Regions from separate parts of the Tardiphaga sp. 215_C5_N2_1 genome, predicted to be linked through region 1. Evidence: riboswitches for the same ligand, from Rfam matches in the RefSeq annotation. Region 1 holds a riboswitch; each other region holds the start of a gene.
What was found. A riboswitch is a leader RNA that binds a small molecule or an ion and turns the genes downstream of it on or off. The one in region 1 is predicted to bind cobalamin.
Positions count from the first base shown of each region.

Region 2: another riboswitch for cobalamin. It lies ahead of metE (5-methyltetrahydropteroyltriglutamate--homocysteine S-methyltransferase); the one in region 1 lies ahead of AB7828_RS26895 (ribonucleoside-diphosphate reductase subunit alpha).
Region 3: another riboswitch for cobalamin. It lies ahead of AB7828_RS22310 (TonB-dependent receptor); the one in region 1 lies ahead of AB7828_RS26895 (ribonucleoside-diphosphate reductase subunit alpha).

Region 1 is NZ_CP197240.1:5,660,796-5,671,012, forward strand. It holds gene AB7828_RS26875 (glycosyltransferase family 87 protein) at 11-1,207, shown strand; gene AB7828_RS26880 (HD domain-containing protein) at 1,179-1,820, opposite strand; gene AB7828_RS26885 (GlxA family transcriptional regulator) at 1,993-2,952, shown strand; gene AB7828_RS26890 (hypothetical protein) at 3,020-3,142, opposite strand; cobalamin riboswitch at 3,332-3,546, shown strand; gene AB7828_RS26895 (ribonucleoside-diphosphate reductase subunit alpha) at 3,666-6,596, shown strand; gene AB7828_RS26900 (ribonucleotide-diphosphate reductase subunit beta) at 6,736-7,860, shown strand; gene AB7828_RS26905 (AzlC family ABC transporter permease) at 7,972-8,721, shown strand; gene AB7828_RS26910 (AzlD family protein) at 8,718-9,035, shown strand; gene AB7828_RS26915 (TetR/AcrR family transcriptional regulator) at 9,207-9,881, shown strand; gene cycA (cytochrome c-550 CycA) at 9,950-10,217, opposite strand, start outside.
Region 2 is NZ_CP197240.1:1,002,500-1,012,716, reverse strand. It holds gene secD (protein translocase subunit SecD) at 1-1,414, opposite strand, end outside; gene yajC (preprotein translocase subunit YajC) at 1,459-1,830, opposite strand; gene AB7828_RS04685 (ATP-binding protein) at 2,023-3,006, shown strand; gene metE (5-methyltetrahydropteroyltriglutamate--homocysteine S-methyltransferase) at 3,054-5,441, opposite strand; cobalamin riboswitch at 5,546-5,757, opposite strand; gene AB7828_RS04675 (M23 family metallopeptidase) at 5,926-7,329, opposite strand; gene AB7828_RS04670 (protein-L-isoaspartate(D-aspartate) O-methyltransferase) at 7,437-8,087, opposite strand; gene AB7828_RS04665 (response regulator) at 8,380-8,757, shown strand; gene surE (5'/3'-nucleotidase SurE) at 8,782-9,549, opposite strand; gene AB7828_RS04655 (hypothetical protein) at 9,840-10,217, shown strand, end outside.
Region 3 is NZ_CP197240.1:4,670,762-4,680,978, forward strand. It holds gene AB7828_RS22275 (invasion associated locus B family protein) at 6-623, opposite strand; gene AB7828_RS22280 (SDR family oxidoreductase) at 826-1,665, opposite strand; gene AB7828_RS22285 (NADPH:quinone oxidoreductase family protein) at 1,785-2,759, shown strand; gene AB7828_RS22290 (YkvA family protein) at 2,781-3,164, opposite strand; gene AB7828_RS22295 (4a-hydroxytetrahydrobiopterin dehydratase) at 3,246-3,569, opposite strand; gene AB7828_RS22300 (TAXI family TRAP transporter solute-binding subunit) at 3,770-5,188, shown strand; gene AB7828_RS22305 (PepSY domain-containing protein) at 5,249-6,697, opposite strand; gene AB7828_RS22310 (TonB-dependent receptor) at 6,700-8,982, opposite strand; cobalamin riboswitch at 9,089-9,280, opposite strand; gene AB7828_RS22315 (alkaline phosphatase D family protein) at 9,424-10,217, shown strand, end outside.

The DNA.
Region 1 (10,217 bases):
TGGGGACCCTATGCCAGCGCCGCTCACGATGACTTCGACACCCGGGCGTGGCCCTGTTCCGCCGGCGCTGCTGATCGTCTGCACGATCCTGACGATGCTGCATCTCGCCTTCTTCCCGACCTTCTACGGTCGCGGCTGGATCTATGAAGACGGCCTCGGCTCGCCCACCGATTTCGTCAATGTGTGGTCTGCCGGGCGATTGGTGCTCGATGGTCATCCGGCTTGGGCTTATGACTGGGACATCCAGAAAAAGGTCCAGATTGCGGTTCTCGGTCAGAGCTATCCTGGCAATTTCGCCTGGCATTATCCGCCGCCGTTCCTGTTCATCGCGGCACTGCTCGCAAAGCTGCCTTATGCTGTAGCTTTTGCCGGCTGGGCTGCGGTCAGCTTCGTGCCGTATCTGGCGGCGATGCGTGCGATCGTCGGTCGTCCCTTCGGCCTTTTATTGGCTGCGGCTTTTCCGGTGGTGATGACCAACGGCCTTGTCGGGCAGAATGGATTTCTGACCGCGGCGCTGATCGGCGGCATGCTGCTGCTGCTGCCGACGCGGCCGATCCTGTCGGGAATCTGTCTGGGTCTGCTCAGCTACAAGCCGCAATATGGTTTCCTGTTTCCGCTGATGCTGATCGCAGCGTCGCAATGGAAGGCGTTTGTCAGCGCAGGCATCACCACCGTGCTGCTGGCCGCGGTGTCGTGGCTCGCTTTCGGCACCGAGAGCTGGCAGGCGTTTATTCACTGGATGCCGATGTTCTCGCAGGCCTTCCTCACCGAAGGCCGCGCGCCATGGGGCAAGATGCAGAGCATCTTTGCACTGGTGCGCTATTTCGACGGCAGCGAGCCGCTGGCCTGGACGTTCCAGTGGATCATGATTGGTGCCGTCGTAGCGGTGCTGGTGCCGTTGTGGCGCAGCAGCGTGCGCTATGAACTGAAAGCCGCTGCGCTGGCAGTCGGCGCCTTGCTCACGACGCCCTACCTTTTCCTGTACGACGTGATGGTGCTTGCGATTGCCATCGGCTTCATCGCCCGTATCGGTCTCGCCGAAGGCTTTCGCGGTCACGAACTGCCCGTGCTCGGCCTCGCAGCTGTGCTGCTGATCGTCTATCCATTCCTGGGCGCCCCCACGGGTTTTGGCGCAACGCTGCTGGTGGCAGCGTTGATCGCCATGCGCGTGCGGGAGTCTATTCGCCCCACGCGGAGTTCAGGATGATGCTGCAGAAATTCCCGCGCTTGTAGGTGGGGTCGCGGAGCGCCAGCACGTCAGCCTTCACGTTGCCAAAGGTCGTGTCCGGCTTGTGGATCGTCCCCGCAGCGAACGCATCGATGATCCCGTTCTTGAAGTCATGGCCACGTGGATGGCACGCGCAGACTTCATGGCGCTGATGTGCGGTGAAGGCCTCGTACTCAAGACCCAACACATCCATCTCGACACCCGCTGTCACGAGCGCCACCACGGGCCGCTTGTGCTTGGGAATGCCCGGTGTCGTGTGAAGCGCGATGGCGTCCCAGACATCGTCGATGTCGCGCTCATCGATACTGTGGCTGCGCAGAAAGTCCGCGGCAGCATTCGCGCCATCGACCTCGAAGCGCTCCTCCTCACTCGCATAGGGCGCCTGCAGACCCATGTCGTGAAACATCGCGCCGACATAAAGTAACTCGGAATCGACCTTGAGACCCTTGCGCTGCCCGGCGAGTGCGCCGAACAGGAAAACCCGATTGGAATGATGATACAGAAGATCGCTTTCGGTGTCGCGCACAAGCTGATCGACCTGACGGGCGAGGGCGCTGTCGGGCACTTTGATGCCGGCAATCGTTTTGCTCATGGGATGCTCCTTGCAGGGTTGTTGTGATGCGTCCGTTGTCGCCGGCGGGCGGTGTCCTCGCAATCACGCCGCGCCCTGCAAAGCTGCCATTCGCCCGTGATTTCCTGCCGGAAGGCGACTATCTGTTCCGTAACGCTTGGGTTCACTGCCATCGATGGAATGAAGCATCACCATGAAGACTGTTGCTCTTGCGATCTTTCCGGGCGTCCAGTCGCTGGACGTAGCCGGTCCGCTTGATGTGTTCATGGAGGCCAATGGCTTCGTCGCGCCGGGCGACGGCTACGACATCACACTTGTCGCTGCAGACTGCGCGCCGCTACGTGCATCGAACGGTTTGCGGATATCCGCCGATCTGGCGTTCAGTGATGCGAACAAACCCTGGGATTTGGTGCTGGTGGCCGGCGGGCCTGGCCTGCCGACGGCAGAGGCCGACCCGCAGCTTACAGAGTGGCTGGCCAATACGGCGCTCCAGGCGGGGCGTTACGGTTCGGTGTGCACCGGGGCATTTGCGCTTGGTCATGCCGGCCTGCTTGACGACAAGACGGTGACGACGCACTGGCAGAATGCGCCGCTATTGGCGTTGCGTTTCCCCAAGGCACATGTGGAGTTCGATCGCATCTATAGCCGCGATGGCGCGCTGGTGACGTCGGCCGGTGTCACCGCAGGGATCGATTTGGGTCTCGCGCTGGTCCAGGAAGATCATGGCGCGGATGTCGCCCTGGCCGTAGCCAAGCGTCTGGTTGTGGTGGCGCAGCGCCAGGGTGGCCAGTCGCAATTCAGTCCCTATCTGGTACCGCCGGCCGAGCCGGATTCACCGATTGCGCGAGTCCATGCCCATGTCATGGCGCATCTGCGTGACGCGCACAGCGTGGATGAACTGGCCGATGTGGCGGGCATGAGCGCGCGCACCTTCGCGCGGGTGTTCAAGCTCGAGACCAAAATGACGCCGGCAGATTTTGTGGAGGGCGCCCGGATCGACACGGCACGCAACCGCCTCGAAGGCAGCGATCTGCCGCTGAAGGTGGTGGCTTATGAATCCGGTTTCACCACCGCCGAACATATGCGTCAGGTCTTCGTGCGGCGGCTGGGCCTGACACCCAGCCACTATCGGGCCAGCTTTCGCACGGTCTGATCCGCTCAGGCGAGTTGCAGCGAAGAAATCGGATCGCTCGCAGGAAAGCTGTCCATCAGCGCTTCGTTCAGCATTTCGTCGAGGCGCGCCGGGCGATCTGCTCCGTCGTCTCGAACGCCGTGAGCGCACCCGCTCGCTCTACGAAAGCGTTGAAGTTGATCCTTTCAGTGGTCGTCATCAGGTCGCGCATCGCATCCTCCATCGGTTGATCACGATGTTCTGCGCTTCGCGGTGCTCGGCGGCAACGAATCGCATCGTTCAGAAACCGCCAACGATCCCGCGGTTTCCGCCACACAAGCGGTTGTCCACTGAACCAACAGCCCTACCGAATTTGTTGCGTTCGGCTTCAATGCCCGCTTGACACTTCACCGCGGGTCACACCAAATGTAGATGTCACGGTCCGCCCTGTCGCAAGACTTGGTGGCTAAGAGGGAAGCCGGTAAAGACGCTGTTTTGCGTCATATTCCGGCGCTGCCCCCGCAACTGTAAGCAGTGAGTCTGTTTCGATTGAAGTCACTGATGCGCAAGCATCGGGAAGGCTGAAACAGACATTGACCTGCGAGCCAGGAGACCTGCCGCGACACCAGAACGTCCATGGGCGGGGTGTCCCAGCGGTCGCTTGCAGGCAATGCCGGCGGATCTCCGCCGTGTATTTTGCAGCGTCCTTTCGGCCCCAGCCCCCATTACTTGATGCATCACACGGGGTCTTGCCGATGCCTACTTCCTCTTCCGCTTTGTCCAACGGACGCGATGCGGCTCATGCGCCGCTGATTCAACTGTCGCCGGAAACGCTCGCTGCGCCTGCGCGCGAACCCTCGATGCAGATCATCCGACGCAACGGCACGGTGTCGCCGTTCGACGGCAGCAAGATTTCCGTGGCCATGACCAAGGCTTTCCTCGCGGTCGAGGGCCACACGGCAGCGGCCTCGCGCCGCGTCCATGAGGCGGTGGAACAGCTGACCGGCGAAGTCGTGGCCGCACTGACGCGCCGCGTCGGTGAGGGGCGCACCTTCCATATCGAGGACGTCCAGGATCAGGTCGAGCTAGCGCTGATGCGCAGCGAGCACCACAAGGTGGCCCGCGCCTATGTGCTGTACCGCGAGGAGCGCGCTCGCACCCGCGCCGAGGAACTGGCCGCGAAGCCGGCGCTCGTCTCCAGCGCACCGGTGCTGCATGTCACGCTCGCCAATGGCACCCGTGCGCCGCTCGATTCGGCGCGTCTGGCGCTGATCGTCAACGAGGCCTGCGCCGGCCTGGACGGCGTCGATGCCGCGCCCGTGCTGGAGGAAACGCGCCGCAATCTCTATGACGGCATCACGCTGGATGAGCTGGCACTGGCCGGCATCATGGCCGCGCGCACGTTGGTGGAACAGGAGCCGAACTACACCTTTGTCAGCGCCCGCCTGCTCCTCGACAAACTGCGTACCGAAGTCCTGTCCTTTGTCGGGGGCACGCCGACCCACGCGTCGCAGGCCGACATGACCACGCGTTACGCCGAATATTTCGGCGCCTATATCAAGACCGGCATTGCGGCCGAGCTGCTCGATCCCGAACTCGCGCGCTTCGATCTCAAGCGAATCTCGGCAGCGCTGAAGCCGGAGGGTGATCTCCAGTTTCAGTTCCTGGGCCTGCAAACGCTCTATGACCGGTACTTCCTGCATGTGCAGGGCAATCGGATCGAACTGCCGCAGGCGTTCTTCATGCGCGTTGCCATGGGCCTCGCGCTGCGCGAGATCGACCGCGAAGCCCGCGCGATCGAATTCTACAACCTGCTGTCGTCGTTCGACTTCATGGCCTCGACGCCGACGCTGTTCAATTCCGGCACGCTGCGGCCGCAGCTGTCGTCCTGCTTCCTCACGACGGTGGCCGACGATCTCGACGGCATCTTTAAGTCGGTGAAGGACAACGCACTGCTGGCGAAATATTCCGGCGGTCTCGGCAATGACTGGACGCGCGTGCGCGGTCTCGGCGCGCATATCAAGGGTACCAATGGCGAGAGCCAGGGCGTGGTGCCATTCCTCAAGGTCGCCAACGATACGGCCATCGCCGTCAACCAGGGCGGCAAGCGCAAGGGCGCGGTCTGCGCCTATCTCGAGACCTGGCACATCGACATCGAGGAATTTCTCGATCTCCGCAAGAACACCGGCGACGACCGCCGCCGCACGCACGATATGAACACTGCCAACTGGGTGCCGGATCTGTTCATGCAGCGCGTCGAGGCCGACGGCGAATGGACGCTGTTCTCGCCCGACGAGACGCCGGAACTGCATGATCTCTACGGCAAGCCATTCGCGGAGCGTTACGCGGCTTACGAAGAAAAGGCCGCGCGTGGAGAAATCCGCGTGTTCAAGAAAGTGCGCGCAACTGACCTGTGGCGCCGCATGCTGACCATGGTGTTCGAGACCGGCCACCCCTGGATCACCTTCAAGGACCCCTGCAATCTGCGTTCGCCGCAGCAGCATGCCGGCGTGATCCATTCATCGAATCTCTGCACGGAGATCACGCTGAACACGTCGGACGACGAAGTGGCCGTCTGCAATCTCGGTTCGGTCAATCTGCTGAACCACATCGGCAAAGTCGGCCTGGATCATGCGCAGCTCAAGCGCACCGTGACCACGGCGATGCGGATGCTCGACAATGTCATCGACATCAATTTCTACACCATCCCGGAAGCACGCCGTTCCAACCTCAAGCACCGTCCGGTCGGTCTGGGTCTGATGGGCTTCCAGGATGCGCTGCAGGTGCAGGGCATCGCGATGGCATCGGATGCGGCCGTGGCGTTTGCCGACACCAGCATGGAGGCGATTGCCTTCTATTCCATCTCGGCGTCGGTCGATCTCGCCGCCGAGCGCGGCCGCTATCCGTCCTTCGAGGGATCGCTGTGGAGCCGCGGCATCCTGCCAATCGACTCAATCGAGATCCTTGCGGAGGCCCGCGGTGGTGTGCAGATGGATCGCTCGACCACGCTCGACTGGAACGGCCTGCGTGACCGCGTGAAGTCCACCGGCATGCGCAATTCCAACGTGATGGCGATCGCGCCGACGGCGACGATTTCCAACATTTGCGGCGTCGCGCAGTCGATCGAGCCGGCCTATCAGAACCTCTATGTGAAATCGAACATGTCGGGCGATTTCACGGTGGTGAACGCCTTCCTCGTGCGCGATCTGAAAAAGAGGGGCCTGTGGGACGAGGTGATGGTCTCCGACCTCAAATATTTCGACGGCAGCGTCGGATCGATCGATCGCGTGCCCGACGATCTCAAGGCGCTGTATGCGACTTCATTCGAGATCGACAGCGCATGGTTGATCGAGGCGGCGTCGCGCCGGCAGAAGTGGATCGATCAGGCGCAGTCGCTCAATCTCTATATCGCCAATCCATCCGGCAAGAAGCTCGACCAGCTCTATCGCCTGGCCTGGACGCTGGGGTTGAAGACGACCTACTACCTGCGCTCGCGCAGTGCCACGCATGTGGAGAAGTCGACGCTGAAGGGCACGGACGGCAAGCTCAATGCCGTGTCGGCAACGGTCACAGCAGCGAAGACGGCCGGTGCGCCGATCCTCGTTCAGTCTTCCGTCACGGCGCCGGAGCTGAATGTCGCGATGGCATGCTCGATCGACAACCCCGAATGCGAGGCGTGCCAGTAAAGGCAGCGTTCTCTCCGCCGTCATTGCGAGGAGCGCAGCGACGAAGCAATCCAGTTCTTTCCGCGCTCGCGGCCTTCTGGATTGCTTCGCTTCGCTCGCAATGACGACCGATCAAACTCAGCTATTTCCAGGAACACCCATGCTCGACTGGTCCGATACCTCATCCGCTCCCAAAACCCCCGCCTTCATCCCGATCCCGCAATCTCCCACCGACGCCACGGGTCTCGGCACCATCGACCGCTCCGGCGGCCGCGTCTCGGTGGACGAGAAGCGGATGATCAACTGCCGCGCCGACGTCAATCAGCTGCTGCCGCTGAAATACAAATGGGCGTGGGAGAAGTATCTCGCCGGCTGCAACAATCACTGGATGCCAACCGAAGTCTCGATGCAGGCGGATATCGCGCTGTGGAAGTCGCGCGACGGTCTTACTGAAGACGAACGCCGCGCCATCAAACGCAATCTCGGATTCTTCGCTGCGTCGGAGAGTCTCGTCGCCAACAATATCGTGCTGGCGATCTATCGCCATCTCACCAATCCGGAATGCCGCCAGTATCTGTTGCGGCAGTCGTTCGAGGAGGCGGTGCATACGCACACCTTCCAGTACATCGTCGAGAGTCTCGGCCTCGATGAGGGCGAGCTGTTCAACATGTATCGCGAGGTGCCGTCGATCACCGAGAAGGCCGCTTGGGCGCTCAAGCACACCCAGCATCTCGACGATCCCGACTTCAAGACCGGCACGCCTGAGACCGATCAGGCCTTCATGCGTGACCTCGTGGCGTTCTACGTGATCTTCGAGGGCATGTGGTTCTACACGGGTTTCGCGCAGATCCTGTCGCTCGGCCGCCGCAACAAGATGGTCGGCATCGCCGAACAGTATCAATACATCCTGCGCGATGAATCCATTCACCTGAATTTCGGCATCGATGTCATCAACCAGATCAAGATCGAGAATCCGCACCTCTGGACCAAGGCGTTCCAGGAGGAAATCCGCGACATGATCCGCACCGCGGCCGAGCTCGAGGCGGCCTATGGGCGGGATACCATGCCGCGCGGCTTCCTCGGACTGAATGCGGCGCTGTGCGAAACCTATATGCACTTCATCGCCAACCGTCGCTGCGCCCAGATCGGTCTCGCGCCGGTGTTCAACGAGACAGAAAATCCGTTCCCGTGGATGTCGGAAGCCATGGATCTGAAGAAGGAGAAAAACTTCTTCGAGACCCGGGTGATCGAATACCAGAATGGTGGCGCGCTGAACTGGGAGTAGTCTTTGGTCTCATATCCGCAGCTGCATGGCGCATATGAATCCGCATCGCTTGACCTGATCGCGTGAGACCCGCAGGCATGATTGGCCTGCGGGCGTCACGCGGATCAGTCGATGCATTCCAGCCACATCCCGAAAGCACCAGCCTATTGGTCGAAGGCCGCCATCGTGCCTGGCATCATTGCCATCGGTCCGATGCTGCCCGGCACGCTCGCTTTCGGCATGGCATTCGGTGCGCTGTGTGCGCAGAAGAACCTCACGCTTGCCGAAGTCGAAGTGATGATGGCGACGGTCTATGGCGGGCTATCGCAATTTGTTGCGGTGCAATCATGGCCTGATGTTTTGACGCCGGGTGCGATCGCGACGCTGGCGCTGTTGACGCTCACCGTGAACATCCGTTTTTTCCTGATGAGCGCGACACTGCGCCCGTGGTTCGGCACGTTGCCCGCATGGCAGGCCTATCCGTCGATGCTGCTGGTCACCGATGGCGGCTGGCTCGCCGCGATGCGCTATCGCGATCATGGCGGGGCCGATGCGTCGTTCTATCTCGGCGGCGGTATCGTGCTGTATTTTACCTGGCTGTTCTCGGCCATCCCCGGTTTCCTGCTGGCCGAACAACTCACTGACCCGAGAAAGTATGGCGTCGATCTGGTGATGCCGGCCTTCTATGCCGCGATGCTGGTGCCCGCATGGAAGGGCCCCCGCCGTGCCATTCCTTGGGTCGTGTCGGGCGTCGTTGCCCTCGCGGTGCATTGGTTGGTGCCGGGCTGGTGGTTCATCATCGCCGGCGCGCTATCGGGAGCGATCAGTGCCGGGCTCATGGACGAACCCGAACCGCAACATCCGGCGGGCGTGTCCGCATGACGGAATTTTTGCGCAGCGATGTGATGGTCGCTTTTGCTGTCATGACGGCGGTCACAGTGGCCTCGCGCCTCGGAGGCTACTGGCTGATGGGCTACGTCAATGTCACGCCGCGGGTGCGGCGGATGCTCGATGCATTGCCGGGCTCGATCATCGTCGCCGCCGCGCTGCCCGTGGCCGTCAATGGCGGGCCGGTGGTGGTTTTCGCGATCCTCGCCGCAATGGCCGTGACCATCATCCGCCGCAACGACTTCATTGCCGTCATCACCGGCATGGCGGTAGCCGCGGCCGCCCGCGCGCTCGGTTTTGGCGGCTAGGTCTACCCGAAAAGTTGAATCCCGCTATGCGCAAAACACCTTGTCAACGAGTCTGAACTAGTGTTCAGTTCTTATCGCGGGCACCCTCAAGCTCGCTCAAAACCTTGAAGTTACGCGCCTTATTTGTGACAGCCGTCAGGTTGGCCAAGGGGTGCCGGGGATGAGACGCTCATGGTTTACCGACGGACCCATCAAGTCGTGAAGCGGCTTGCGGCGCGGCGCAGCGCCATTCTGGCGGCGGCACGCGAAACCTGTGCCGAAGGTGGCATGGCGGCGGTTCAGATTGCGCCGGTTGCGGTTCGCGCCAATGTCGCGGCGGGCACGGTTTATCGGTATTTCCCGTCCAAGGCCGACCTGATTTCCGAACTCATCGCTGATGTCTCGCGCGACGAACTCGCGGCGATCCGCCGTGCTGCGGATGCCGCGCCGGGACCGTCATCGGCGCTCGCCGCTGCGGTGACCACGGTCGCCGTGCATGTCGTGTCACACCGCAAATTGTCGTGGGGCATCCTGGCCGAGCCGGTCGAGGTCGATGTGACGGAGTCGCGACTGGCTAGCCGCCGCGAGATCGCCGGTGAGATCGAATCCCGCATTGCGGCCGCTATTCGCGCCGGTCATTTGCCGGCGCAGGATACGGCGCTCGCAGCCGCCGCACTGCTTGGCGCGTTGCATGAAGCGCTGGTCGGGCCAATGGCTCCCGACAATCTCGAAGATCAGGCCAAGCTGCGTGACGCGGTGCAGACCGTCACGCTGCTGGCGCTGCGCGCCGTCGGCGTGATGGATGCCCGCGCACGCGGGCTTGTGGTGCAGGCCGTGCTGCCGACCAAGATGGCGGCCGGCGCCTAGCGCGTTTTCAAGCGCAGTGGGCACCGGTTCGCATCAAGAAACCGCGTCAAACCAAAAGGCTTCAGCGCTTACGGCTTGATTTTGCCGTCCTTGTCGAACTGCGCGAGGAAGGCCCACAGGTCGTTGACCTCGGACTCCTTCTTGATGCCGGCAAAGGCCATCTTGGTGCCCGGAATCTTGGCCTTCGGGTCCTTGATGTATTCCTTGAACGTCGCTTCATCCCAGGTAATGCCGGAATTCTTGTTGGCGTCCGAATAGGAATAGCCCTCGGCGACGCCGGATTTGCGGCCGTTCAACCCGTTGAGTTCCGGACCGACCTTGTTCTTGGCGTTTTCG
Region 2 (10,217 bases), 4.7 Mb from region 1:
CCAGAATGGTCGCCAGCGCGCGCTTGAAGCCGGCATCGATCGCCGAAATGGCGGTGCGGCCGGCGCGCAATTCCTCGCGGATGCGCTCATAGATCAGCACGTTGGAGTCCACGGCGATGCCGACTGTCAGCACGATGCCGGCGATACCGGGCAGCGTCAGCGTGGCGTTGAGCAGCGACAGGATGCCGAAGATCATCAGCACGTTGATGGTCACCGCGATGTTGGCGAACAGGCCGAACAGGCGGTAGGTCAGCAGCATGAAGACGATGACGAGGATCGAGCCGACATAGGCCGCAAGCTCGCCCTTGGCGATCGAGTCGGCGCCGAGGCCGGGGCCAACGGTACGCTCCTCGATAATGCTGAGCGGCGCAGGCAGCGCGCCGGCACGCAGCAGGATCGCGAGATCATTGGCGCCCTGCACCGTGAAGCTACCGGAGATCTGGCCGGAGCCGCCTGTGATTGGCTCACGAATGACCGGGGCAGACACCACTTCGTTATCGAGCACGATAGCGAAGGGCAGATTGACGTTCTTCACCGTGGCATCGGCGAACTTGCGGGCGCCAGACGTGTTGAAACGGAACGAGACGATCGGCTCGTTGGTGCGCTGATCGAAGCCCGGCTGCGCATCGGTCAGGTCAGCGCCCGAGACCAGCACTTCCTTCTTCACGAGATACGGCGTCTTCGGAGACTGCGAGCTCATCAAGAGTTCGGAGTCCGGCGGCACCCTGCCTTGTGCCTGCTCGGCCGGGAGCGAGGTGTCGACCATGCGGAAGTCGAGCTTCGCGGTCTTGCCCAGCAATTCCTTGAGGCGGGTCGGGTCCTGTAGGCCCGGCACCTGCACCAGGATGCGATCGAGGCCCTGACGCTGGATCAGCGGTTCGACGGTGCCGAGTTCGTTGACGCGGCGCTCGACGATCTGGATCGACTGCTCGACCGACTGGCGGATGCGGTCATTGATCGCTGCCGGCGGCACCGAAAGACGGATCAGGCCGTTGCCTGCGTCCGAGACTTCCAGGCTGCGCTGGCCGCTCTGGCCCATGAGGCCGCCGAGCGGCTGCGACAGTTCGCGCAGCTTGCTGAGCGCGGTCTGATACTCGGTATCCTTGGTGATGCGGACTTCGACATTGTCGCCACGAACGCCAAGGCCGGTATAGACGATCTTGGCATCACGCAGCGTGCGGCGGACGTCGTCGCGCACCTGATCGAGCTTGTCCTTCTTGACCGAATTGGCATCGACTTCGAGCAGGATGTGCGACCCGCCCTGCAAGTCTAGGCCCAGCACCAGATGGCGCTGCGCCCATTTCGGCCAGGTTTTCACGGTGGCTTCGGGGAAGAAATTCGGAACCGCGCACAGGCAGACCACGAGCGCCGTCAGAATGACCGCCAGCGCCTTCCACCGCGTGAAATACAACATCGAGATGATCCGTCAGATTCTTGAAATGGCGACGCGCAAACGCATCAACTCGCGGCCGCGTCGTCCTTGGCATCAGCCTTGTCCGCCTTCTCCTTGGCGGGCTCACCCTTGGTGCGCACGCCCGAGATCATCGTGCGGAGCTGACGTACGCGAACGCCTTCGGCGAGTTCGAATTCGACCTGCTCGTCGTCGACCACCTTGGTGACCTTGCCGACCAAACCGCCCGAGGTGACGATGGTGTCGCCGCGGCGGATGTTCTTCACCATCTCGGCGTGGTCCTTCACCTTCTTCTGCTGCGGACGCAGAATCAGGAAATACATGATCACGAAGATCAGCGCGAAAGGCAGCAGCGACATCAGCATGCTGTTGGTGTCGCCGCCGGCTGCAGCCTGGGCAAACGCAGGGGTAATGAACATCGGAAGTCCTCGTGAACGCTGGGGAATAACCGGCGACGCGTCGGCGTTCGGCCGGTTTGGGTAAATTCGCGCGGACTATAGCGGCCGGCGTCCCAATTGCAACGCCGGTAAACCCTCTGATTTGTCTGCGATTTGTACCGCTTGCGGATGTGTTCCGGGCTCGATATGGGTGCGCGCCGAGGAAAGTCAAAAATGTCAAAAAAGCCCAATAAAACAAGCCGCCGCCCAGCCAAAAAGGCTCCCGCGACCCGCACGTCCAAGACCGTCCGCACGACCGCGGCAAAACGTCCGCGACCAGCCGCCGCCCCCAAGATCGATGAGCGGATCGCGCTCGCCCTCGAAGCAATTGCCGCGGGTATGGCTGCCACGGCGCCGAAGCGCTCCAATGCCGATTCTCTGGCCAGCGCCGAGGCCTTCATCTGGCATCCCGACGGCCGCCTGGCTCCCGTACCGAAGGTCAGCCGGGTCGATATTGGCCTGCTGCAGGGCATCAATCAGCAGGTCGACACCCTGATCGAGAACACCCGGCGTTTCGCCAACGGCCTGCCGGCCAACAACGCGCTGCTCTGGGGCGCGCGCGGCATGGGCAAGTCATCACTCGTCAAGGCCGCGCATGCCTCGGTCAATGCCAGCAAGTCCGTCGCCGGCCGCCTCAAGCTGGTCGAGATCCATCGCGAGGACATCGAGAGCCTGCCGGCGCTGATGGAACAGATCCGCGCCTCGGATTTCTATTTCATCGTGTTCTGCGATGATCTGTCTTTCGACGGCAACGATGCGTCCTACAAGTCGCTTAAGGCTGTACTCGAAGGCGGCATCGAAGGCCGGCCGGACAACGTGATCCTCTATGCGACCTCGAACCGCCGCCATCTTCTGGCGCGCGAGATGATCGAGAACGAACGCTCGACCGCGATCAATCCCGGCGAAGCCGTCGAGGAGAAAGTGTCGCTGTCGGATCGTTTCGGCCTCTGGCTCGGCTTCCACAAATGCAGCCAGGACGAATATCTCGACATGGTGCGCGGCTATTGCAGCCACTACGGCATCAAGACCGACGCCGCCGAGCTGGAACGCGACGCGCTGGAATGGTCGACCACCCGCGGCTCGCGATCAGGTCGCGTGGCTTGGCAGTTCGTGCAGGAGCTCGCCGGCCGTCTCGGCGTGAAGCTGACCACAAAGTAAAGGCGAATGCCGCCCCGTCATGACAACGGGGCGGCATTCGACTCGCTCTAGGCGAGGCTTCGCAACTCACGTGCCGCCGCGACCATATTCACGAGCGCAGGCCGCACCTCCTCCCATTTGCGGGTCTTCAGCCCGCAATCGGGATTGATCCAGAGCTGGGAGTCCGCCAGCCGCTGCCGTGCAAGCTTGAGCAGATCGACCATATCGCGCGTTTCAGGCACCCGCGGCGAGTGGATGTCGTAAACGCCCGGACCTATCTCGTTCGGGTACTTGTAGGTCCTGAATGCATCGAGCAGTTCCATCTTCGACCGTGACGTTTCGATGGAGATCACGTCGGCGTCCATGGCACCGATCGCGTCGATGATGTCGTTGAACTCCGAATAGCACATGTGCGTATGGATCTGTGTGTCATCCCGCACGCCTGACGAACAGATGCGGAAGCTCTCCACGGCCCAATCGAGATAGGACTTCCATTCCGATTTGCGCAGCGGAAGCCCTTCGCGGAGTGCCGCTTCGTCGATCTGGATCATACCGGCCCCCGCCTTTTCAAGATCGGCCACCTCATCGCGTATCGCGAGCGCGATCTGGCGACACGCAACTTCGCGGGGAATGTCGTCACGCACGAATGACCAGTTCAGAATCGTGACGGGCCCTGTCAGCATCGCCTTCATCGGCCGCTCGGTGAGCGACTGCGAGTACTGCCACCATTCGACGGTCATGGGATGCGGCCGGGACACGTCGCCGAACAGCACCGGTGGCCGCACGCAGCGGGAGCCATAGGACTGGACCCAGCCGTATTTGGTGAAGGCGAAGCCGGCGAGCTGTTCGCCAAAATACTGCACCATGTCGTTGCGCTCGAACTCGCCATGCACCAGCACGTCGAGACCGATGTTCTCCTGCCAGCGCACTGCCCTCGCCGTCTGGTTCTGCAGGAACGTCTTGTAGGCGGCATCGCTGAGCGTGCCCCTGACATGGGCCCCGCGAGCGTTTCTCACTTCCGCGGTCTGCGGAAACGAGCCGATGGTCGTGGTCGGAAATGCCGGCAGCTTGAAGCGCCGATGCTGCTCGCTCGCGCGCGTGGCAAAATCGCTGCTGCGACGACGCATAGTCGCATCAACAGAAGCGACGCGTTTGGTGACAGCAAGATCGTGGATCTTCGACGATGCGACCCGCGCGGCTGCCGCCGCATCCGACGCAGCGAGCTTTGCGGCGACATCCGCGCGACTACCAGCCAAGGCGGATCCGAGCGCCGCCAGTTCCTCCATTTTCTGGACTGAAAAGGCCAGCCAGCTTTTGACGTCCGGATCGAGCTCGGTCTCAAGGCCGAGATCGATCGGCACATGCAGCAGTGAGCAGGACGGCGCCAGCTCGACGCGATCCCGCCCCAGCAGATCGACCATGGGTTCCAACCCATCGAGGAGACTGGACAGATCGGACCGCCATATATTACGTCCATCGATCACGCCGAGCGAGAGGACCATGTCTTTGGGCGCCTTCGCAGCGACTTCATCGAACTGATCCTGCGCGCGGACCAGATCGAGATGAAGCCCGGCGACAGGGAGCGACAGGGCCAGATCGAGGTTGTCGCCAAGTTCGCCAAAGTAGGTGTTCAGCATGATCCTGAGCTGCGGGACCGCTTCGGCAAAAGCCGCATAAGTCTTTTGCAGCGCCTCCCGGGCCGGCGCGTCGAGATCGAGCACCAGACACGGCTCATCCAGTTGCACCCATTCGGCGCCTCTGTCGGCCAATTCCCCGAGCACCTCGACATAGACGGGCAGCAATCGATCGAGCAGCATCACCAGATCGAATGACGCATCCGCGCTCTTGGCCAGCTTCAGATAGGTTACAGGCCCGACCAGCACTGGTCGTGTCTGATAGCCGAGCGATCTCGCCTCCTCGTACTCCTTGATCGGTTTGCGCGACGCGAGACTGAACGTCTGATCCTGCGCCAGTTCAGGCACCATGAAGTGGTAGTTGGTATCAAACCATTTGGTCATCTCCTGTGCTGGTACGCCTTGCGACTTATCATGCGCATGAGAGCCGTGAGTGCAGGCCTCGTCATGCGCATCGCCTTGTGATCCACGCGCCATGGCAAAATAGGTCGCGAAGGAAACGTCTCCTCCCTTCCAGCCATAGACTTTGGGGATGGCGCCGACCATGACGCTGGTATCGAGCACCTGATCGTAGAAGGAGAAGTCGTTCGACGGCATGACCGTGATCCCGAGCGACTTCTGACGCGCCCAGTTTGCGGCACGCAACCCGACGCCGACATCGATCAGCGCATTCTCGTCGACTGCACCGGACCAATAGCTTTCCAGCGCCATCTTGAGCTCACGCCGCGGACCGATCCGTGGCGTTCCCAACGTAGCAACAGGAAGCAAGGACGTAGATTTGGCAGAAGACTTGGAAGAAGAAGACTTTGACACAGTAGACATGGCTTAACCCCAATGATTGGGGGCAAAAGGCCAAAGTGACACGTCTGGATTCCACGACGGCAGTCGCGGAATCGCAACCGCACCACCGGGACACCCCGCCCGAGGACGTTTATGTTGTCGAGGCAGGTCTCCTGGCTCGCGGGTCAATGCTGCTGTCCGGCCTTCCCAAAACCTTTGCAGGTCTCAGTGACTTTAATGGACAGCGGCTCACCGCTTACAGTTGCGGGGGCAGCTCCGGCCTTGGCTTAACGCCTCACCGGCTTCCCTCTTAGCTTCGGGCAAACCTTCCCGAAGAACCACGACATGTCCACATATGGGCAACATCGCGCGGCAGTCAACCGAGCTTGCGCGCGCAAGCTGCCCACTCGCAGCAGCGCGTTGAAGACTCCGGAGCTGGAGTGGGCCGTAGCCCCGAGATCAAACGCATCAAGCCCGGCACGAGGCCGGGCTTGCTTAAATGCGAACTACACTTCGTGGATTGCGCTTACGCCCCGTTGAGGAACTGCAGCGGATCGACCGGCGACGAGCCCTTGCGGATCTCGAAGTGAAGCTGCGGCGAAGTAACCTCACCGGACTGGCCGGACTTGCCGATCACCTGACCGCGCTTAATGGTCTCGCCACGCTTCACCATCAGCTCACTCGCATGGGCATATGCGGTGACGTAGCCGTTGGAGTGACGAACGAGGACCAGATTGCCGTAACCCTTCAGCTCGTTGCCGGAATAGGCAACGACGCCATCTTCGGCAGCCTTGATCGGCGTGCCTTCCGGCACGGCGACGTTGATGCCGTCGTTGGACTTACCATTGGTCTTGGCGCCATAGCCTGTGACCACGCGGCCGCGCACCGGCCAACGGAACGTCGGCAAAGCGCCGGTTGCGTCAGCGGCTTTAGTCGGCGATTCCGGCGCGGTTTCTTCAGGCGTCGTCGTGGCACTTGCCAGACGGGCCTTCTGTGCGGGCTCGGCAGAAGCAACACGGGCCACGGCAGCGGACGTGACCGCGCCAACCGGAGCGGCCGTCACGGCTGCGACGGGCGCAGCAAGCGGCGCGGCCGCGGGAGCCGCAGAAGCCGTACGCGCGCCCGGTATCGTAATCTTGGAGCCGAGCTTCAACTGGGCAGTCGGCGCCAGACCATTGGCGCGTGCGAGTTCGGCCACCGGCACGTTGTTCCGGCGCGAGATGCTCATCAGCGTATCGCCGCGATTGACAAAATGCGTGGTCGACGCGCCGACAGCAGGTTTGTTCGGAGCAGCGGCAACGGCCGGAGTTGCCGCAGCGCCCTGGCGCGGAATGATCAGCGACTGGCCGGGCGACAGCGCGCGGGGACCCTTGTAGCCATTGGCCTGCAGGATCGCAGCCGACGAGACGTTGTAGCGTTTCGCCAGACCATCGAGCGTATCGCTGGTGCCGACGATGATCGAGGTGCCGCCATCACGGGCAAGGCCGTTGGTCGCTGCAACCGAGCGCGGTGCCGTGGAGCCGGTGGTTTCGATCGGCGCACGTGCGGGCGGCGGCGTATACATACCGTTGCCGCCCCCGCTGACGGGAGCAGCCGATGCAACCGGACGGGCTGTCGGATAGGACTGCGGCGCCGAGATCGGCGGCGGCAAAGGCTGGGATTGATACTGCGGCTGCGGATTATAGGCCGGACGCTGATACTGCGGCAGTTCCTGGCGCTCGACCGGCGCACGTGGTGCCCGCTGCGGCACAGAGCCGGTGGTTTCGCCCTGCCAGCCAAAGCCACGGGACTGCCCCGAGTCAAAACTTGGATTCTGAGATAGGCGTGTCTGCATGTCGGCGCTGCAGCCCGCAAAACCGATAGACATCAGCGCCAGCACCGCGACCTGCGGAGCGCGACGCGAGTAAAGCAACTCGACAACGCTGGACATTGGTTACTCACTCATACGCAACAAACAACTGAATTGAGTAAACACCGTCTCCGTTACCAAGCCTTTAACCTTGCGACCAACACGTGACAGTCGTTCACGAACTTTTTTCAGAGTTCGCGCGCGATGCCCGGCAGCGCTGGCACAAAACGCACGTCCACCAGCTCCTTTCGCTCCAATCCATCCCCGGTTTTGCGGATCCGGACTAGGGTCTGGACGCCATTGTGAGGACCAACCGGCGCAATCAGAATACCGTCCTCCTCAAGTCGGTCGGTCAGCGCCGCGGGCACCTCCTCCACAGCGGCGGTCACGACGATCCGGTCAAACGATCCCAAATTGGCAGCCGGATTGAGGCCATCGCCGAGCATGACCTCGATATTGTGGAGGCCAAGTGCCTCCAACCGGGTCCGGGCGGCATCGGCCAGCGTGCGATAGCGCTCAATGCTGAGCACGTCGCGGACGAGCTTTGACAGGATCGCGGCCTGGTAGCCCGATCCCGTGCCGACCTCGAGCACACGGTGACCAGCATTCAATTGCAGCTGTTCGGTCATATAGGCTACCACGAAGGGCTGGCTGATGGTCTGACCGCAGGCAATGGCCAAGGCCGTATCCCGCCAGGCATGGGCGCGATCGTTCGGCTCGACGAAGCGATCACGCGGAATATCCTCCATTGCGCGCAGCACCAGCCGATCGCTGATCCCACGGCGCCGCAGACCAAGCTGAAAGGTCATCTGTTCAGGCGGCTGTCCGACGGTAATCATGGAAATGCCTCACGCAGCACAGGTTAGAAACACTCTCGATCTAGCAAAGATAGATTGATGTATTTCTGCGATCGGAACCGGGATAGCCTAACGACAACTTTTATTGTTCCGCGCGCGGAACCAGCAACATACCAGCCTGTTATGGGCGGGGCGCTGAAATCCTGATCTTGCTCTATCTGGTACCGAACACGCGACATGCGTCTTTGGGTCACGAAAATGGCAATGCGTCGAGATTGCGTTCAACCCGGGAATTTGCGATTTTGTTCAGAGGATTGGGGCAAGGAAACCGGCCATGACTGCAACGAACCCGCCGGGCGGCTCCGTCTTCCTGGTCGAAGACGAGGTCATGATCCGCATGATGGTCGCCGATATGCTCGAGGAACTCGGCTACAGCGTGGCCGCCGAAGCCGGTGACATCAACGAAGCGATCAAGCTGGCTGGTACTGCCAAGTTCGACATCGCGATCCTCGACGTCAACGTCAACGGCAAAGTGATTTCGCCGGTCGCCGAGGTGATTGCATCGCGCAACCGCCCGTTCATCTTCGCGACTGGCTACGGCGCGCAAGGCCTGCCGGAAGAATTTCGTGACCGCCCCACGCTGCAGAAGCCGTTCCAGATGGAAACGCTGGCGCAGGTGCTGTCCACGACGCTCAAGGGGGTCGCGGTCTAAGCGAGCCCCTCGCTTCTCGAAACCTCAGCCCAGCGCTTTGGTCAGCGCTTCGGAGAATACATCATCCGTGCGATCGAGACGCAGCGGCGTGACCGAGACATAGCGCGCAGCAAGGGCGGCAAGATCGGTGCCCTCCAGCGGGGCTTCCGCGGCGACGATGCGCTCGAAACCGATCCAGAAATACGGATTGTTGCGGCCATCGCGCCGCTCATCGACGCGCAAAAAGCCCTGATTGCGCTTGCCCTGCCGGGTGACAACGACACCTTTCACGTCGTCGGCCGCGCAGGCCGGGAAGTTGACGTTGATGACGGTGTTCTTCGGCACGCTCGCCTTGATGACCTTGCGCAGCACGTCCGGCCCATATTTCAACGCGGTCTCCCATTGCGGGTTGTGACGCGTTTCCATCGAGAATTCCTGGCTCAACGCCACCGACGGAATGCCGAGAATGGTGCCCTCGAGCGCACCTGCGATGGTACCGGAATAGACCACGTCCTCGGCGACGTTGCGGCCCTTGTTGACGCCGGACAATACGAGATCTGGCTGCTTGTCTTTCAGGATATGGCGCGCGCCCATGATGACGCAGTCGGTCGGCGTGCCGCGCACGGCATAGTGCCGCGGGCCGACTTCGCGCAGCCGCAACGGATCGTTCAGCGACAATGAATGCGACACACCAGACTGATCGAGCTCGGGCGCCACCACCCAGACATCATCCGACAATTCCTTGGCAATCTGCTCGATGATCTTCAGGCCGGGGGCGTGAATGCCGTCGTCATTGGTGCAGAGAATGCGCATTCGTGAGGTGCCTTTTCGATCGGGAGGGCCGCTGGCCGGCTCCGGTTTTGCCAGCATGTGCCCGCTTTTGCCACCCCCATTTTGGGCGCTACTCGTGCGCTGCTGAGGCTGTCTCGAAGGCGATTTTTCCCGCAAGCCGGAACATTTCGGCGTCGCCGCGATTTCTTATCTAGGTAGGTGAGTGCCAGTTGCGTCTGAAGCATGCGCGCTCGACCCGGATGGCCTTGGTCGCAGCGCCCCACAGGGCGACGGAGATGGCGAAACAGCTCGAACGGGTGTTGATCATCGGATTGCCGGCGATCGCGGTTGTCGCCCTGACGGGGTGGCTGCTGCTTCCCAGATTGGCCGAGACCAAGCCCGATCTCGCCCTCAATACGGCGGTGATGGCAACAATGCCTGACGAGCTGAGTGAGGAGGACTTTGCCAAACCCACTCCTTCACAACTCGTCAGCGTCCCCGACGCCGCGGAGCTCAACCGTCTCAGCCTTTCCCGCCAATCGTTTCGCCGCGGTGGCCTCGGTTCCAGGGCGCTGATGACCTTCACCGTGCGCAACGCCAACGACTATCCGGTCAAGGACCTCGAAATCGCTTGCGCCTTCCGCAGCAGGGATGGGCGTTATGTGACGGAGCGTCGCCGCGTCATCGCGGAGACCGTCAGCACGAAAAGC
Region 3 (10,217 bases), 990 kb from region 1:
GGCAATTACCGCCGGCAATCCTGCGCCAGCCGGTCCAGCGCCTGGGCCAGGCCCTTCAGCGAAAACGTGTCGGTGGTCTCGGTGCCCTTGGCGGAGACGCCCTTCACGGTCACGTCGGCCGCCTTGCGCAGGGCTTCCACCATGCGCTCTTCTTCGGCGGCATTCTTGATCCAGAGCCCGTCGCCCTGCGTATACATCGCATAGCGCGCGCCGCCGACTTCCAGCGTGGACTCGGAGCCCGGCTTCAACTGATAGCCGATCATGATCGAGACTTCGTTGGTCACCTTCTCGGCCGGGCGGGTCGAGACGAAGGCGTAAGCGGGATCGCGCGGGCGGTTCGCCGGATTGGTCTTTGACGACGCCGGCTTGGCCAGAGCAAAGCAGACTTTCTTGCCGTTCGGTGTCGCGGTGTAGGCGCCCCACGAGCCGAACTGTCCGACCAGCGTGGGCTCGGCGCCACCCGCTGCAGCAGGCGCCGCGGCTGCTGGCTTTGCCGGTGTGGGCGCTGCCTTCGGTGCGGCGGCCTTGCCCTTCGATGCAGCGCTCTGCGCCTGCGCAAGATCGGAGATACCGACCATCGCTACACTCATCGACACAACTGTCAGGAATCGCCGCACGGACATCAAGTCTCGATCCTCTATCATTGTGACTGGAAGATGGCTCGCAACAAGACGGCTTTACCAAGACGATCTGGAATCGCTGACGTCACGATGTCTGCCATATCCGCAAATCGCTTTCTTGAAAAGGCAGACGCGACTCCCGCAAGGATAGCAGTCCTTGCCTTGCTGCGCGCTGACGGCGCAGGAGTCATCCTCAGTTTTCTGCTCAGTTTTTTGCACGCGCCGCACGCTGCGCTGCCCACTGCGCATCGCTCCACTGCAGCAGATCCTCTGCGCCAGATGCGCGCAGGTGTGCGCCCCCATCCTGCACCACCATCTCGCCATTGATATAGCCGGCCTGATCGGAAATCAGGAAGCTTGCGAGATTTGCGAGCTCGCTGTGTTCGCCGACGCGGCCGAGCGGGTTCTGCGCCGCAGGGCCGCTGTCGCGTCCCTCGGGCCGCAGCTGCCCGGTCGCGCCGGTGGTGGGGAACGGGCCGGGCGCGATCGCGACGGTGCGGATGCCTCTGGGTCCCCACTCCACCGCGAGCGACTTCGTCATTGCAAGGAGTCCAGATTTGGCCATCGCCGATGGCACCGTGAAGGCGCGCCCGGTGATCGTGGATGTCGAGAGGATGCTCAGCACGACGCCCTTGTGGTGTCCTGCGATCCAGCGCCGTCCGGCTTCGAGGGTGCAATACATGGCGCCGTGCAGCGTCGGTGCGAGGATCGCATCGGCGGCGCGGGCAGAGAGGTGCTCGCTCTGTGCGATGAAGGTGGCCGCGGCATTGTTGACGAGGACGTCGAGTGGCCCGTCGCGCCAGATTGTCTCCATCATCGCCTCGACCGCCGCTGCGTCACGAATGTCGCATCGTGCGACGCTCACCTTGCCGCCGAAATCTGCACGCAATTGCGCGGCAATTTGTTCGAGCAATTCAAGTCTGCGGCCGCAAATGATGAGCTCGGCACCCAGTTCTCCGAAGCGGCGACTCATGGACGCACCGAGGCCGGAACCGCCGCCGGTGACCAGAATGCGCTTGTTGGCGAGCAGCGTTGTCTCGAACATGGGACGGTTCCTCGGTTGGCCGCGTGGCGGAATTACCTTTTCTCGAATCAGATTGTAGCGCGCCGTCAAATCCGGCATGACTCCATTCAACTGTCTCAAGCCGAAGGTCAGATGATCAGATGAAAGCCATTCTCTGCTCGCAATTCTGCGAACCCGATGATCTCGTTCTCGCCGATATCGATGATCCCGTTGCCGGTGACGGTCAGGTCGTTATCGCCATCAAGGCGGCGGCGCTGAATTTCTTCGACATCCTGATGATCCAGGGCAAGTACCAGATCAAGCCGCCGTTCCCGTTCTCGCCGGCTGCGGAAGTCGCTGGTGTGATCGAGAGCATCGGCAGCGGCGTGACCGGCCTCAAGGTTGGTGACCGTGTGGTCGCATCTGTGGGCCACAATGGCGCCCGTGAAAAGATCGCGGTGCCTGCGGCGTCCGCCGTGAAGATTCCCGACAATCTCGATTTCGATCGCGCCGCCGGCGTGATCATCACTTACGGCACGGCGCTGCATGCGCTGGAAGACCGCGCCAGCCCGAAGCCCGGCGAGACGCTGGCCGTGCTCGGCGCCGCGGGCGGCACTGGGCTCGCGGCCTGCGAACTCGGCAAGCTCTTGGGACTCAAGGTCATCGCCTGCGCATCGTCGGACGAGAAGCTGGAATTCGCCAAGAAGCACGGCGCGGATATCGGCCTGAACTACGCGACCGAAGATTTGAAGGAAGGTCTGAAGAAGCTGACGGACGGCAAGGGTGTCGACATCATCTTCGATCCGGTGGGCGGCAAATATGCCGAAGCCTCGCTGCGTGCCATCGCCTGGGAGGGCCGCTTCCTGGTGATCGGCTTCGCCGCCGGTGACATTCCGAAGATGCCGCTTAATCTAGCGCTGCTGAAGGGCTGCGACATCCGCGGCGTGTTCTGGGGCGCCTGGGTACGGCAGAATCCCGAAAAGAACCGCGCCAACCTGGAAAAGCTGGTAAAGTGGGCCGCCGAAGGGAAGATCTCATCCCATGTCGACAGGACTTTCCCATTAGCCAAGACAGCCGATGCGTTGAAGGTACTGGCGGGCCGTCAGGCCATGGGCAAAGTGATCCTTCATCCATAAACTGAATGAGGCGGACGCGGATTACGCGTCCGTTTCACCCTTCGCCAATCCACGTGCGATGGCCGCTCTGGCGGCTTCGCGGTGGTCCGCGTTGATGTGGCTCGCCACCATGCGCAAGGCGGTGGCCAGCACCGCGGCATCATCAGTGAATCCCAGAACGGGCAGCATGTCCGGCACGAAATCGAATGGCAGCACGAAATACGCGATGGCGCCGAGCAGCGCCGCCTGGACATGGCGCGGTGTCTGCCGGTCGAAGGCGCAGTAGTAAGCCGCCAGCAAGTCTTCGGCGAAAGGCAGTTTGACCGCCAGTCGCTTGAGCTTGTGCCAGAACTGCTTGCGCACGCTTTCGCGGTCTTTGGCCAGTTCATCGGCTGGCTCGAAGCCCACGCTGTGGTCGGTTGCCATCGGCAATGTCCTCGCGGCTGCAGTTTGCAGCCTTTCCGGTAAATGGTGATCCGGCTCCGGCGTCGCAACATTCAGCAACGCTCAGGAGTGGCCGAGTTGCCCGGCGATGGTATTCATGGCCCTGGCCAGATCGACATCGCGCTTGGTGACGCCGTCGGCGTCGTGGGTGGAGAGTACTACCTCCACTGTCTTGTAAACATTGCGCCATTCCGGGTGGTGGTCGCTCTTCTCGGCGACCAGGGCGACCCGCGCCATGAAGCCGAAGGCCTCGTTGAAATCCTTGAACGTAAAGGTCCGGGCGATGGCATCGCGCCCGGAAACCTCGCTCCAGCCCGAGAGCTCCTTGAGCGCCGCCTTGCGGGCCTCGGCCGAGAGTCGTTCCACCATGCCAACCTCCTGCTTCACTTGAACTTTACTCTAACGCCCGGTGACACAGTTGGGATCCATGCCACAATAAGGCAGCAAATGCCGCGCATGCAGGAAAGTAACCAAGCCCGTCGGTAACCATGCTGCCGGTGGAACGGCGCGTCGACCCGAAACTTTGCTACATTGTCGCTCGAACCCATTTGGCGCAGATGAATTTGAAGCGATTGTTTTCCAGATCCATGGCAGACGGTCCCGATGTTATCGGGCCGATAGGGCCGCCGTCACCGCGGTCGATCCGGCGCAAGATGACGCTGATCACGCTGGCCGGGACGTTGGCGATCGTCGCAGCCGTGGCAGGCGCTTACTACTTCGCCATGAAGCCGGTGCCGCTGCGGATCGCCGTCGGTCCGCCGAACAGCGACGACGTGAAGGTTGTGCAGGCGCTGGTGCAGTCGTTCTCGCGCGATCACTATACGGTTCGTTTGCGGCCGATCCTCACCGAAGGTGCCACTGCCAGCGCCAAGGCGCTCGCGGATGGCAAGGCCGATCTCGCGATCATCCGCGGCGATCTCGAAGTGCCAAAGAATGCGCGCGCCGTCGCCACGCTGCGCAAGAACGTTGCTGTGATCTGGGTGCCGCCGGCCGCCAAGGGCAAGAAATCCGGGCCGAAGATCACCAAATTCTCGCAGCTCGCCGGACGCCGCGTCGGCGTGATCGGCAAGACGCAGGCCAACGTCAACCTGCTGAACATCATCCTGCGGCAATATGGCGTCGATCCGGCCAAGGTCACCATCGTGCAGTTCTCGACCACCGAAGTGGCTGAGGCCGTGAAGGACCAGAAGGTCGATGCGTTCATCGCGGCAGGTCCGGTGAACAGCAAGATCACCAATGATGCGATCCAGGCTTCGAGCCGCGATGGCACGCCGACCTTCCTCGCGATCGATTCCGCAGAAGCCATCGCGCAGAATTTCCCGATGTATGAATCATCGGAAATTCCTGCAGGCGCATTCGGCGGCGCGCCGGCGCGGCCGGACGACGACGTCAAGACCATCAGCTTTTCGCATCACATCGTGGCACGGCAGAGCCTGTCTGATGTGACCATCGCCGCCTTCACGCGGCAGCTGTTTGCGATCCGTCAGCAGATCATCAACGACTTCCCGCTGGCGGCGAAGATCGAGACGCCGGATACCGATAAGGATGCGGTGATCCCCGTGCATCCCGGCGCGGCCGCCTATGTGGATGGTGAAGAAAAGACCTTCCTCGATCGCTATAGCGATTACATCTGGTGGAGCCTGATGGGGCTCTCGGCGATGGGCTCGATCGGCGCCTGGTTCGCGAGCTATCTGAAGAAGGATGAGCGCAACGTGAATGTGTCAGAGCGCGATCGTCTGCTCGACATGATTGCCGCCGCGCGCAAGAGCGAGTCCCTCGAAGAGCTCGATACGATGCAGGCGGAAGCCGACGATATTCTGCGTCATACGCTGAATTGCTACGAGCATGGTGCCATTGAGGAAGGCACGCTGACAGCCTTCAATATTGCGCTCGAGCAATTCCACAACGCCGTCGCCGACCGCAAGGCGCTGATCGGCATGATCCCGCCGGAGCCGATGAATCCGCCGGAGCAATTGCGTCAGCCGCCGCGGCCGCTCGCGGTCTAGAGTCTTTCGTTTTGACGCGTTTTCTTCACGCGAACCGGGACCACTTCGCTCGAAAACGCTTTAGCGCTTGAGATAGCGCCAGCCGATCACGACGCCGCTCGCCGAGACGATGGTGCCGAGAATCGACAGCAGCCACACCACGATGTCCCAGGCCGGGCGATACATCAACAACAGCTGAAAATCGAAACTGTGCAGCGCATTGAATAGCCAGCGATAGGTACGCCGGCTTGAGTCGACGCGGCCGAGAATGTCGCCGGTGACCGGGCTGATGTGAAACCAGGTTTGCGCGTCGTCATCGAATTTGGCGCGTAACACCGGCAATTCGCGGTCATTGTGGTGCGCGTACCAATAAGCGTCGTATTTTCCGAGGGTTATCTGGCGTTCGAGGCGCGAATCCGGAAGCAGTTTTGTTGCGGCGTTCCAGAGGCGGTCTTGCGGCAGTCTTGCGATTTCGCCGCTTGTCGGATCGATCACCGTCTTCGTGCCGTCGCGCTTCGCGACGATCATCAGCGGCATGCCGTCGATCCATACGAAGCGCGCTTCGACCGCGGCCTTGTCCCCCGGTGCGCGAATGGCCGCAGCGATATCAGGCGCGTCGTGGCCGGCATAGCGTTGCAATACCTCGCGTGGCGTATTGCGGTCGGCAAAAACGCGGCCGGGATCGAGCGACAGCCAGCCCGAGAACATCCAGGTCAGCACGAATAGGCCGGCGATCAGTCCGGTGACGTGATGCCACGCCATCCAGCCGCGATAGGGCGTGATGTTGCCGCTCGCATAACGCCGCTTGAGGCGCACGCGCAAAATGCCGATCCAGATTCCGGTAACGCCGACGATCAGGCAGATGCCGGAGATCCACAACACGACGAGCCGCCACAGCGGGCCGTCCTTGCGCAACACGGTCGGATAGATCCAGTGCGGGATCGAGCCGAGCCAGTTCCAGACGCGTTCGGTGCGGTTGGTATCGAGTGCGATCTCGCCGGAGCGTGAGGAGACATAGAGTTTGGTGCCGGCGTCGTCGCCGAGTGTGATCAGATACAATGGCCGCAGCGGATCATAGCGTGCGGTGACACTCCATTGATCGCGATCGACGGTCTCTTCGAGCTGAGGCAACTTGCTTGCGGGATGATGCTGCGCAACCGCAAGCGCCTGTTGTTCGGAGACGTCAGTGATCGCGCGGCCATCGATGGCGGAGATGGTCTGTCGTTTGCCGTCCCAGCCAGTCAACCGATACACCGGCTCGTCGGCAACCATGTTCAATCGCAATTCGCGCGGATAGCGCGCGGCACCGGCAGCCCTCATCGCCTCGTCGGGAGAGAGCGCCACTTTCTCCCAGACGATATCGGGCAATGCCGCCAGCCGCTCTTTATCGGAGAGGCCGGGAAACGCGACATACATCATCACCACGCCGGAGATGAACCACATCGCGAAGAAGAGGCAGGTGACGATACCGACCCAGCGGTGGCCGATATACAGCCACCGCCGGAGAGTGCGTGTCAGCTTGCGCGACAAGCTCAGAACTTCACATTGACGGCGAGCTGAGCCGTGCGCGGCATACCGAGCATCCACTGATTGTCGCTGTAGCTCGACGTCGCATAGATCTTGTCGAACAGGTTGTAGACGCGCAGTGACACCGTGGTGTTGACGTCCGGCTTCCACTGCAGGCCCGCATTGACCAGTGTGTAGCTCGGCATCTCCAGCGTGTTTGCATTGTCTGCATACGTTTTGCCGACGATCTGGAAGCCGGCATTGGCCGACCAGTTCGCCGCAAAGGCCCAGGTTGCCCAGACGTTGGTGACGTTCTGCGGCACGTTGAACGGCACGTTGCCGGCGTAGTTCACAGCGATGCCGCCCACGTTCTGGATGAAATCGTCATATTTCGCGCGCACGAACGCGGTGTTGGCGTCGACGCGCCAGCCATAATCGAGCGCGACGCCGATCGAGGCCTCGATGCCACGCGAAGACTGCTGGCCCACCTGCACGACCCGTGTCAGTGTCGGGTCAGTTCGGTCCGGCGTCAGCAGGTTGTTCTTGACGATCTGATAGCCCGCCAGCGTCCACTCGCCACGGCCGCCCCAGAACGACTGCTTGACGCCGATCTCCACCTGTTTGCCGGTGGCCAGATCGAATTTGGCGTTGGCGTTGCTCGCCGTGATTAGGCCGCCCACAGGATCGGCTGCGACCGAATACTGGCCGTAAAAGGCCAGATCCTTGATCGGTGTGTAGACCACACCGGCGCGCCAACTGGTCGAAGAATAGTCCCGGCTGTAGCTGTTGGCGGCATTGCGAACGTCGGTCCGCTCGACGGTCGGTTGGTCCTGGCGAACGCCGGCGATCAAGGACAGTTGCTCGGTGACCGACAACCGGTTCTCGGCGAACACCGCGTACTGGTTGGTCACGCTGGAGAAGTCCGACGTGAGCGGATCGGGACTGAAGTACAGGCCAGGATTGAAATTGATGGCGTCGACCGACGACGATCCACCATAGGGCGAGTTGGTCGAGCGCTTGAAATCTATGCGGTTGACGTCGAAACCGGCGACGAATTCGTTGGCCATCCCGAGCACATGGCCCTTGAACGTGGCGTCGAAGCGGTCGCCGATCTGTTGCTGGTCGTGGAAGATTTCCAGATAGGTGCTGCGGTCGATCAGGCCGGTGGCCGGATTGAACGCATAATTTTCGAGCTCTTTCCAGTGCCGCTTGCTGTACAGGTAGTACAACGTGTTGCGGATCGAGATGCCGTCGGCCACTTGCCACTCGGTCTTCACCTGATTCCAGCTATCCTGCCAGCGGATGGTGCTGTCGCCTACATTGTAGTTCTTGAAGCGCAGCGCCGGATCGAACTGGCCGTTGATCAACGGCGTGCCGAAATAGCGCATCGGCTGGCGATCGCCGTAGTCGGTCGAGATCGTCCAGACCACGTCTTCGGTCTGCTTGACCTGCACGGCAGCATGCAGCGCTATGTTCGAGCTGTTGCCGCGGTCGACCCAGCCGTCCGACATGTTGCCGGTGGCGGTGATGCGATAGGCGACGTCCTTGTTGATCGGGCCGCCGCTGTCCACGGCGATGCGGCGTTCCATGTTGCTGTCGAGCGATATCTCGGCCTGATTGCGCGGAATCCATGATGGCATCTTCGAGATGATGTTGATCGCGCCGCCGACCGCGCCTTCGCCGAACATCACGGAGGCCGGACCGCGCAGCACCTCGATACGCTCGGTGGACCAGGTGTCGAACGGAAAGTTCACGGTGCCCGCGCCGACATAGAGCCGCGTGCCATCGAGCAGTATCTTCACCGAATCCGTGCCGGAGAAGCCGCGGGTGCTGTAGGCGACGCCGCCATTGCCGGGATCTCCGATGGCGGTGATGCCGGTGGCGTTCTGCGTCACCGCGTCGAGCACGTTCTGCTGGCCGCGCTCGGCCATGGTTTCTGCCGAGATCACCTCTACGCTGGCCGGCGTCTGCAGGCGCGTCAGGCCGAGGCGGCTGCCGGTGGATGTGGTGCCCGTGAGGTTGAGCGTCGGCGCTGCGAAGACGGGGCCTGTCGGAGTGGCAACCGGCGCGCCGGTATTGGCGGCGACATTGCGCTGCTGCCGCGAGCGCGCAGCGCGCGATGCATTGCCGTTCGTGGCGCGGCGTGCGCGCTGAGGCGTCGCTGACGGCTGAACGACAACAGGATCGAGCGTCTGGCTCGACTGTGAGGTTTGCGACCAGCTTTCGCTCGGACACAACAAGCAGGAGAGAGCAACAGAATAAAGAAAGGGAGTATGTCGCTTCAATGCGACGGGAGAAACGGAGGTCATGAACAGGACTCGCGGTTACGTGGCACGTCACCGCAAACCAAGTCGCCCCGCCGCTTTCAAACAGGCAGTGTGACTTCCACCAGGACACCCCGCCCAATGTGCTCGCGTGTGACCACGACTGGCGGCAGGTCTCCTGGCTCGCGGGTCACTGCCTGTCGCCGCCTTCCCAGGTGAACACCCAGTGGCTCTTGGCGCAGGCTCGCCGCTTACAGTTGCGGGGGCAGCCGCGGAATCGGGGGATCCCCCTCACCGCATTCCCTTTTGATCCCCGAAGGGAACCGTCGCATTCACGTTAAGGTGAAATTTCCAAATGTGTCAATCAAGCTGCCAGTCATTCGCAGCTTGCTTTGGCGGGTGTTGATATTGCGCATCACCTGTCATCGCAGCGTCAAGCGATCTGCCTAGAGCCACTGGTGCCAGAGCCAGGATCAGGAGTTCGCCATGGCGTTACGTATTTCCCGCCGTCGTTTTCTCACGCACTCAGCTGCAGCAGGCGCAAGCTTCCTGGCCATGCCCTCTCTCAGTCGCGCCGCGGATCGCCCGGCCGTGTCGCATGGCGTGCAGTCCGGCGATGTCGGGACGAGCAGCGGCATGATCTGGTCGCGCGCCGATCGCCCGGCGCAGATGATGGTGGAAGTCGCCACCACCGAATCCTTCAGCAATGCGCGGTTGTTGCCCGTCGTCACGGCGCTGCCCGAAACCGATTTCACGGCCAAGCTGCTGCTCGACAATCTGCCGGCCGGGCAGGACATCTTCTACCGCGTCAAATTCCGCGATCTCTCGCATACCGACATCGTTGGCGAGCCGGTCATCGGCCGCTTCCGCACCGCGCCGGCGGATCGCCGCGATGTGTCTTTCGTCTGGGGCGGCGATGTCGCAGGCCAAGGCTGGGGCATCAACGCCGAGGATGGCGGCATGGTCACCTATGCGACCATGCGCAAGCATAATCCGGATTTCCTGATCCATTCCGGCGATACGATCTATGCCGACGGCCCGATCCTGCCTGAAGCAAAATTGTCGGATGGCACGATCTGGAAGAACACCATCACGGTGCCGGAGAAGGCGAAGGTCGCCGAGACGCTCGATGAATTCCGCGCCGCGCACAAATACAATCTGCTCGACGACAATGTCCGCGCCTTCAATGCGCAGGTGCCGATCTTCGGCCAGTGGGACGATCACGAGGTCACCAACAACTGGTCGCTCTCGAAACAGTTACCGGCATCCTACAAGGAGCG